Regions from separate parts of the Acidovorax facilis genome, predicted to be linked through region 1. Evidence: predicted binding sites of a transcription regulator. Region 1 holds the regulator's gene; each other region holds the start of a gene.
What was found. Region 1 encodes FNR, which switches genes on or off when oxygen is low (the NO sensors DNR and NnrR bind a similar motif). Its sites were predicted from a motif close to TTGATNNNNATCAA; they were not measured.
Positions count from the first base shown of each region.

Region 1 (3,273 bases):
TGCAAATACATGTGTCCCTATGCGCGCTTTCAGAGCGCCATGTTCGACAAGGACACGCTGATCGTTACCTACGACCCAGAACGCGGTGAGCAGCGTGGGCCGCGTAAGAAGAACATCGACTACAAGGCCCAGGGGTTGGGCGATTGCATTGACTGCTCGCTGTGTGTGCAGGTGTGCCCCGTGGGCATCGATATTCGCAAGGGCTTGCAGTACGAATGCATCGGCTGTGGCCTGTGCGTGGACGCCTGCAATACCGTGATGGACAAGATGCAGTATCCGCGCGGGCTCATCCGGTTTTCTACGCAGAACGGCGTGGCCAAACGGTGGAGTCAGTCGCAGATCCTGCGCCGTGTGCTGCGGCCACGAGTGCTGATATACAGCGCGGTTCTGGTGGCCCTGTGCGTAGGCATGATGGCCAGCCTTGTCACACGCACGCCTTTGAAGGTGGATGTGGTGCGTGATCGGGCGGCGCTGTCGCGCATCGTGGCGGGTGGAAAGCTGGAGAACATCTACCGCCTGCAGATCATGAACGCCACTGAAGGCCCCCAGCGCTATCGCATCAGTGTGCGTGGCCTTGAAGGGCTGGAAGTCGCTTCTGATGCCGAGGTGGACATCGGTGCGGCGGAGTCCCGGTGGGTGGCCGTCCGTCTGCAGATACCGTATGGATCAGCCCCTTCGGGATCACATGCCGTGCAGTTCGATGTGCAAGCCTTGGGCGCGGACGCCCATGTGAGCGAGAAATCCGTGTTTCTGGTGCCGCGATAACGCAGCGAGCGACCCGGTGCAAGACCTTCGCGGGTCTTGCTTTGAGCAAGATAATTTTTGAGGAGTAAGCACCATGCCATCCAGTTCCGCCCTCGGCACTGCCCCTTCTGCCGCTGCACCCTGGTGGAGGTTTGGCCATGTGTGGCTGATCATCGCCGGTCCCGTGATCGTGATCATTGCAGGGTTTGTGACCCTGTGGCTCGCGATATCGCGCCCCGACCCTGTGGTCGCGGAAGATTATTACCGCCAGGGCATCGAGATCAACAAGACACTGGCCACCCCAGAAAAAAGCCTGTTGCCAGCCATGAAGGGCCGCAACCACGCTGCCACCCCGGTCCAGGACCAGCCGCGCTGAACCCACCTGGCCGGGCAGTATGCCTGCACGGCCTTACCAGGAGACAAACCAATGTGGATGCAACGCGTGATGTGGATTGCCTGGCCGGCTTTTTTGATGGCCGGTGTGATGGAAATGCTGGTTTTTGCGATGGTGGATCCGCAAGACCTGCACTGGTTTGGGCAGCCGTTGGCATTGTCACGGCAGGGCGTGTACACGCTGGCCTTTTTTGCGTTCTGGATGATCACGATGGCATCCAGCGCGTTGACCACGCTGCTGGCCATGTCACCGTTTGAACTTAACCGTTGCCCGGTTCCCGAAGGCGAGCGTCCCGATGACTGCCGCAAGACATCATCGTGCCCTTGAGCGGTAGTGCCACCTATTGGCAAAGGTCAATGTGGTAAAGACTGCCAGGATGGCAGACGACAGCAGGTTCAGTGGCAGGCTTGCTGGTTGTTCACGATGCGCTTGAGGGCCTCGGTCTCCAGGATGCGCACATGGCGCTGCTTGACCTCGACAATGCCTTCTTCCACGAACTTGGAGAAGGTGCGGCTCACGGTTTCGAGCTTGAGGCCCAGGTAGCTACCGATCTCTTCGCGGGTCATGCGCAGCACGAGCTCGGACTGCGAGAACCCCCGGGCGTGCAGGCGCTGAACCAGGTTGAGCAGGAACGCGGCCAGGCGCTCCTCAGCGCGCATGCTGCCCAGGAGCAGCATCACGCCATGCTCGCGGACAATCTCGCGGCTCATGATCTTGTGCACATGGTGCTGCAAGGCGGTGACTTCGCGGGACAGCTCTTCGATGCGGTCAAACGGCATGACGCAGACTTCCGCGTCTTCCAGGGCCACTGCATCGCAGGTGTGGTGGTCATTCACGATGCCATCAAGGCCGATGATCTCGCCTGCCATCTGAAAACCCGTGACCTGGTCACGCCCGTCTTCGGTGGCTACACATGTTTTGAAGAAGCCGGTTCGAATGGCATAGAGCGAGGTGAAGGATTCGCCGTTGCGGAAAAGGGTTCCACCGCGTTTGATCTTGCGGCGAACGGCAACGACCTCGTCAATGCGTTGCAGCTGTTCCTCGCTCAGCCCCACCGGCATGCACAGCTCGCGCAGGTTGCAGTTGGAGCAGGCGACTTTGATGGTGAGCGGGTTCATAGGAACAGAGGCTGGGTAAGGTTTGAGCATATCGCCCCATATGCCTAACAGGCTGGGCCTTTGGGTGCGGGTGGGCGACTGATGTGCATCAAATTGTCGCTCTTCGTCCCGGCCCATCACTTGATGCAGGTCAAGGACATGGAGTGCAGCTTACGGCACAGTCGAAGTGTACGCAAGGAATTTGCCCATGACCGCTGTTTCGCCCGAGCTGCTGCGCCGTTTCGACGTGCCAGGGCCCCGTTATACCTCTTACCCAACAGCTGACCGTTTCGTCGAGGCCTTTGGGCAGGACGACTACGCGCTTGCCTTGGAGCAGCGCAGGCTGGGCTCCATGACGAAGGCCTTGCCGCTGTCTTTGTACGTGCACATCCCCTTTTGCGAGTCCCTTTGTTACTACTGCGCATGCAACAAGATCATCACCAAACACCATGATCGGGCAGAGGTGTATTTGCGGTATTTGAGCCGCGAGATTGACTTGCACACAGCACACTGCGGCACGGGGCAGGTGGTGAGTCAGCTTCACCTGGGTGGTGGCACGCCCACTTTTCTATCGGACGAGGGCTTGCGGGAGCTGATGGGCATGCTCAAACGCAGCTTTTCGTTGGCGCCGGGCGGGGAGTATTCGATTGAGGTGGACCCTCGCACCGTCAATGCGGACCGCCTTGCAGTTCTGGCGGAACTGGGGTTCAACCGACTGAGCTTTGGGGTGCAGGATTTCGATCCCGAGGTTCAAAAGGCCGTTCACCGCATACAGCCTGCCGAGCAGGTGTTTTCGCTGGTGGAGTCCGCACGTTCGCTGGGTTTTGAATCCATCAATGTGGATTTGATCTACGGCCTGCCTCGTCAGACGCCAGAGTCGTTTGACCGCACGCTGGCCCAGGTTACGCAGCTGCGGCCTGACCGTATCGCGTTGTACGCGTATGCCCATCTGCCAGAACGTTTCAAGCCTCAGCGCCGTATTGTTTCGGCCGAGTTGCCAGCGGCTGCAGGCAAGGTGTCGATGCTCTCCCGCTCGCT
Region 1 is NZ_CP192460.1:2,583,137-2,586,409, reverse strand. It holds gene ccoG (cytochrome c oxidase accessory protein CcoG) at 1-765, shown strand, start outside; gene ACQ4MJ_RS11695 (FixH family protein) at 839-1,120, shown strand; gene ACQ4MJ_RS11690 (hypothetical protein) at 1,172-1,465, shown strand; gene fnr (fumarate/nitrate reduction transcriptional regulator Fnr) at 1,534-2,256, opposite strand; gene hemN (oxygen-independent coproporphyrinogen III oxidase) at 2,444-3,273, shown strand, end outside.

Region 2 (3,273 bases), 1.8 Mb from region 1:
CACGGTGCCCCATGGGGTGGCCCAGCTGTCGCTGACACCGGTGGCGGCCCAGGCCGGGGCGTCCATCACGGTCAACGGTGTGGTGGTGACCAGCGGAATGGCGACTGCGCCGCTGCCGCTTGCGGTCGGTGCCAATGTCATCCAGGTGGACGTGGTGGCTGAGAACGGCGTGGCCCGGCGCACCTACACCGTCACCGTGGAACGGAGTCAACCCGCCCTGCACACGGTCACCGCCACAGCGGGGGCGGGCGGCAGCATCAATCCGGCTGGGGCCGTCAACGTGGCCGAAGGCCAAACGGGCGCCTTCACCGTCACGCCCGCTGCGGGCTACCGCATTGCGGCCGTCACGGGCTGCGGCGGCACGCTGGCGGGCAGCACCTACACCACGGCAGCGGTGACGGCCGCTTGCACTGTACAGGCGCGTTTTGAAACCCTGCCCACACCCACGAACACCGGGTCGGGGCCGGTCAACGTGGGCGTGGTGGATGGCAGCGCGGGTTGCCAGCTGGACCTGGCGGGCACCGGCCCGGTGGCGGCACCGGCGCCGTACCCCGGCGCCACTTTGCCGCACGGGGCGTTCCGCCTGCGGCTCATCAACTGCCAGCCGGGTGAGACGGTGCGTGTGGCGGTGACCTTTCCAGACCTCACGGGCTTCACGGTGAAGAAGTACGGCCCCACACCCGACAGCCCCTTGTCCAGCCGTTACTACGACCCCGTGAACCTGCAGATCAGCGGCAACACCGTGACCTACGACGTGACGGACGGCGGCTGGGGCGACAACAGCTTTGGCGCGCAGGACGGCACCATCAACGACCCGGTGGTCCCCGTGCTGCTGGCGCCCAGCCCGGCGGCCATCCCCACCCTGTCGACCTGGGGCCTGGGTGGGCTGGCCGCGCTGCTGGGGTTGCTGGCGTTGCGGAGCGGCCGACGCACGTCTGCGCGGTTTGTTGGAGCGGTGGCTCAAACAAGATTTTGAAAGAAATTGGCCGCTAGCGCTTATTGGTAAAGCGATGGCAGCTATAAATTTTGTAGTGATTGTGAATGGGGCGGATGGAAGGTTTCATCTGCACCAGGAGTTCGTCGGCTCACTGGGTTGCGGTGAGGCATCGCCAGGAACCACAAGCAGTCGTCGGGCCGTCCTACAAGGCGGCAGGGGGGGCATCGATAAATTAGCGCTACCGCTGGCAGTGACTGTTGAACGCCACAGTTGCAGCCAGAAAGAAACTCTCCGCACAGTTTCATCATCGCGTGCGCTTCATCTCCTACAAGGCTTCCCATGAAAAAATCCCTGCTGCTCGCTGCACTTATCGTTACTTTTGGTCTTGCCGCTTGCGAGAAAACGGTTGTGACCCCTCCCGCTACTGCCCCCGTGGTCGTGGTCCCGGGCCCGGCCGGCCCTGCTGGCGCCACGGGCGCAACCGGCTCGACCGGTGCCACGGTGGCCGTACCCGGTCCTGCGGGCGAGACGGGTGCCACTGGCGCCACCGGTTCCTCGGGTGCTCCCGGTTATGACGGTGCCAAGGGTTCCACTGGCGCTACCGGTGCCACGGGCGATACGGGAGCCGATGGCAAAAAGGGCGATACCGTGATCGTCGTTCCCGCCAAGTAATTTCTCGCAGACCCTAAAAAAAGCGCAGGCGGTATTCCGCCTGCGCTTTTTTGCGTTGCGGGCTCGGCGCAGGCGGTCTGAGCCGGCGGTGATCAAATGAATCGGTTCAAGGCATCAGGGCGCCTGGGCGAAGATTGATCTGGCGCAAGGCCTGCGCTGGGGCGTCGTCTTGAAATTCCGGAAGATTTGCCCCAAGTGCAGCGCAATTCGGAGGACATCCACATGCGTCTCGACAAATTCACCACCAAGTTCCAGGAAGCCCTGAGCGATGCACAGAGCATTGCGCTGGGCAACGACCACGCCTACATCGAGCCCGTGCACATGCTCGTGGCCATGCTCAAGCAGGACGACGGACCCAAGGCGCTGCTGCAGCGTGCGGGCGCCAACGTGCCCGGCCTGCTGGCAGCGGCGGAAGCCGCCGTCAAGCGTCTGCCCCAGGTACAGGGCAACGACCAGGTGCAGGGCGGCCCCGAGCTGGGCCGCGTGCTGCAAGCGACGGAGAAAGAGGCCATCAAGCGCGGCGACCAGTTCATTGCCAGCGAGCTGTTTTTGCTGGCCGTGATCGATAGCAAGGGCGAAGCCGCCAAGATCGCCAAGGACAACGGCCTCACGCGCAAGAGCCTGGAGGCTGCGATTGAGGCCGTGCGCGGCGGACAGAAGATGGACAGTGCCGAGGCCGAAGGCCAGCGTGGCGCGCTGGCCAAATACTGTTTGGACCTGACCGAGCGAGCCCGCATGGGCAAGCTCGACCCTGTGATCGGGCGCGACGATGAAATCCGCCGCGCCATCCAGGTGCTGCAGCGCCGCACCAAGAACAACCCCGTGCTCATCGGCGAGCCCGGCGTGGGCAAGACCGCCATCGTTGAAGGCCTGGCCCAGCGCATTGTGGCGGGCGAGGTGCCCGAGAGCCTCAAGGGCAAGCGCGTGCTGTCGCTCGACATGGCTGCGTTGCTCGCAGGCGCCAAGTTCCGCGGCGAGTTTGAAGAGCGCCTCAAAAGCGTGCTGAACGAGCTGGCCAAGGACGAAGGCCAGACCATCGTCTTCATCGACGAGTTGCACACCATGGTGGGCGCGGGCAAGGGCGAAGGCGCGATGGATGCGGGCAACATGCTCAAGCCCGCCCTGGCGCGCGGCGAGCTGCATTGCGTGGGCGCCACCACGCTGGACGAATACCGCAAGTACATCGAAAAAGACGCAGCGCTGGAGCGGCGCTTTCAAAAAATTCTGGTGGGCGAGCCCACGGTGGAAGCCACCATTGCCATCCTGCGCGGCCTGCAGGAAAAGTACGAAGTGCACCATGGCGTGGACATCACCGACCCGGCCATCGTGGCTGCCGCCGAGCTGAGCCACCGCTACATCACCGACCGCTTTCTGCCCGACAAGGCGATTGACCTCATCGACGAGGCGGCGTCCAAGATCAAGATCGAGATGGACTCCAAGCCCGAGGTCATGGACAAGCTCGACCGCCGCCTGATCCAGCTGCAGATCGAGCGCGAAGCGGTGCGTCGCGAGAAGGATGAGTCCTCGCAAAAACGCTTTGCGCTCATTGAGGAAGAGATCACCAAGCTGCAAAAGGAAATCGCCGATTACGACGAAATCTGGCAGTCCGAAAAAGCCCAGGCGCAGGGCAGCGCCCATGTGCGCGAGGCCATCGACAAGCTCAA
Region 2 is NZ_CP192460.1:797,580-800,852, forward strand. It holds gene ACQ4MJ_RS03630 (IPTL-CTERM sorting domain-containing protein) at 1-976, shown strand, start outside; gene ACQ4MJ_RS03635 (collagen-like protein) at 1,277-1,609, shown strand; gene clpB (ATP-dependent chaperone ClpB) at 1,832-3,273, shown strand, end outside.
Region 2: the regulator FNR is predicted to act here: its motif matches at 1,744-1,757, upstream of clpB (ATP-dependent chaperone ClpB).

Region 3 (3,273 bases), 410 kb from region 1:
ATCCACCGCCCGGCCGTGGTGGTGCCACGGGCACCCATCTACCTGTATGTGCCGCCCGGCCATGCCAAGAACTGGGGCAAACACTGTGGCCGCTACAACGCCTGCAACCAGCCGGTGTATTTTGTGCAGGAGCCACCACCACGCCGTGGCCCTCCACCCCGTGCCCACGGCCGCGATGACCGCCGCTGGGACGACGACCACCGCCACGGTGGCAAGCACGACCGTGACCATGATCTGGGGCGCGGCCATGGCAACGGCAAGGGCCACGGCAACCGCGATTGATAGGCTAACGGCTAACGACTGAGGGGGAAGGCCGATATCGCAGTGCTGCGGGGTGCCACGCAGGTGGCAGGCCCTGCCACATCTTGCTTGAGCCACCGCAGAAGACCTGCGGCGCCAGCGGTTAAGCTCGGGCTTCTATGGCCCAAGTCACTTTTTCTCCTCCGTTCACGGCTCCCTCCGATGTGGCGAGCCAGCTTCGCAAGGCGGGCTACGCCGTTTTGTCGCCTGCCGATGTGGCCCGCTGGGTGGGCTGCGATCTTTCGTCGCTGATGGCCCTGAATGGCGACTGGGCGGCGTTGCCGCCCGATGATTTTCTGAAAGACGGTGGCCGCTACCGGCGCCGCCGCCATGCGTGTTTTGTGGCGCAGGGCGGGCAACTGCAGCAGGCACCACACCGGGCGCACTGGCAACCTGTGGAATACAACGCGCTGCATGGCGGCATGGAGCGCTGGTTTGCGCCCATGGAGGTTGCCACCGTGGCCCAGCCGGTGTGGCAGCAGCTGCTGGCTGCGCTGGCTGGGGTGTCCGATGCCGTGTTTGCTCCGTCCGAGGCGCCCGTGCCCTGGTTCATCGAGGCGCACCAGTTCCGCATCGACACCACCGACGGCATTGGCCGGCCCACGCCCGAGGGGGCGCACCGCGATGGCGTGGACCTGGTGGCCGTCTTCCTGGTGGGGCGCGAGGGCGTCAAGGGCGGCGAGACGCGCGTGTTCGAGGCCGCAGGCCCGAGCGGCCAGCGCTTTACGCTGACCGAGCCGTGGTCTTTGCTGCTGCTGGACGATGCCCGCATGATCCACGAGTCCACCCCGATTCAACCGTTGGCCGAAGGCGGGTACCGTGACACCCTGGTGGTCACCTGCCGCCGAGGCAACTTTCAGGGGGCGGACGTGGTGGGGCAGACCCCGGCAGCCTGAACACAAGCGCCTGCAGCAGCGCATGTGTGCAGCCGATTTGATGCGAATCAAGATGCGGGGTATGGTGGCGGTTCACACTCTGGTTCAAGAAGTCGGGCCACAAGCTTGACTCACCCATCAACCCAAGGAGAAGCACCATGTTCAAGCACATTCTGGTTCCAGTCGATGGTTCCAACACCTCGATGCTGGCCGTGTCCAAGGCGGCCGGGCTGGCCAAGACCTTTGGCAGCGCCGTGACGGCGGTCTACGTGGTAGACCCCTATCCCTTCACGGGCGTGGGGGCCGATTTTGCGTATGGCCAGGCGCAGTACATCAATGCCGCTACCTCCGAAGCCAACGCGGCCCTGGAAGCCACGCGCAAAGCCATGGCCGAAGCCGGTGTGGCTGTGACCACCGTGGTGGGCGAGGGCCATGCCGTGCACGACGGCATCCTGCGCGCGCTGGAGAGCACAGGCGCCGATCTCATCGTGATGGGTTCCCACGGTCGGCGCGGCCTTGAAAAGCTGGTGCTGGGCAGCGTCACGCAGCGCGTGCTGGGTGTGGTGCATATCCCCGTGCTGGTGGTGCGCGACTGAGGGCGTTGCTCCATAAAAAAACGGCTCCTTACGGGGCCGTTTTTCATGGCAGTTCTCGACAACGCTGCGCATCCGCTTCCCACAGCTCGCGGAACAGGCACGCCCCCCGCCAGTGCACCCGTGGATCTGGCTCCGCCAGGCCACCGGGTGCGTCCCCCTTCAGGGGGAAGGCGCGAAGCGCCTCAGGGGGTCACTCAATCTTTGCGCCGGAGGCTTCCACGATGCCCTTCCACTTGGCGTAGTCGGTCTTGAGCAGGGTGCCAAACTGTGCGGGCGACATGGCTTCGGGCTCGGCGCCCTGGGCCTGGATGGCGGCCTTCATGTCGGGCGTGGCCAGCAGCTTGTTGATTTCGGCGTTCACGGTGGTCACCACGGCTGCGGGCGTACCGGCAGGGGCAAACACGCCGTACCAGGTGCTCACATCAAAGTCCTTGAAGCCCGACTCGGCCACGGTAGGCACTTCGGGCAGCGACGAGCTGCGCTTGGCCGACGTGACGGCCAGCGGACGCAGCTTGCCTGCCTTGATCTGGCCCATGGCCGAGGGCAGGGACGAGACCAGCAGGTCCACGTTGCCCGCCAGCGCATCCATCAACGCGGGGTTCGATCCTTTGTACGGGATGTGGCTCAGCTTGACGCCTGCGGCCTTCTCGAACAGGTCACCCGCCAGGTGGATGGACGTGCCGTTGCCGGGCGAGCCATAGGTGATGGTGCCGGGCGAGGCCTTGGCGGCGGCCACCACGTCGGCCAGCGTTTTGTACTTGGAGTTGACGCTGGTGGCGATGACCACGGGCGTGTAGGCCACGTGGGCGATGGCGGTCAGGTCCTTGGTGGGGTCCCAGGGCAGGTTTTTGTACAGCCAGGGGCCAATCACGAGGTTGTCCTTCTGGCCCATCACCAGGTCATAGCCCGTGGGCGCGGCCTTGACAGCTTCGCCAATGCCGATGGTGCCGCCCGCGCCGGCCTTGTTGTCGGCCACCACGGTCCACTTGGCGCCTTCGGTGAGCTTGGTGGCCACCAGGCGCGAGAGGATGTCGGTGCCGCCGCCGGGCGGGAAGGGCACGATCAGGCGGATGGGCTTGGTGGGGTAGGCCGCAGCCGGTGCGGGTGCCTGGGCGTGCGCGGTGGTGCCCACGGCAAAAGCGATCGCGGTGAAGGAAAGCAGGGTGCGAATCATGGTGTGGTTTGTCTCCGTCGGTTCATGGAATGTGCAGGCGGTGGCTGGGCACACGCCACCTGGCTGATCTGGGTCAGCGGGCGCCAATGATCGCTGATGACCGGAGGCGCCCGCCTTGCCAATGGCGGGTGGCAGCATCGCGGGTGGCGATGGCAGTGTTCCCACCCGCAGGCAGGTCAGATGCGTTCAAAAATCGCTGCAATGCCCTGGCCGCCGCCGATGCACATCGTCACCAGCGCATAGCGGCCCTGGATGCGTTGCAGCTCGTGGATGGCCTTCACGGTGATGAGCGCGCCGGTGGCGCCAATGGGGTGGCCCAGCGAAATAC
Region 3 is NZ_CP192460.1:2,168,287-2,171,559, reverse strand. It holds gene ACQ4MJ_RS09785 (hypothetical protein) at 1-282, shown strand, start outside; gene ACQ4MJ_RS09780 (2OG-Fe dioxygenase family protein) at 420-1,196, shown strand; gene ACQ4MJ_RS09775 (universal stress protein) at 1,334-1,771, shown strand; gene ACQ4MJ_RS09770 (tripartite tricarboxylate transporter substrate binding protein) at 1,962-2,945, opposite strand; gene bktB (beta-ketothiolase BktB) at 3,122-3,273, opposite strand, start outside.
Region 3: the regulator FNR is predicted to act here: its motif matches at 1,234-1,247, upstream of ACQ4MJ_RS09775 (universal stress protein).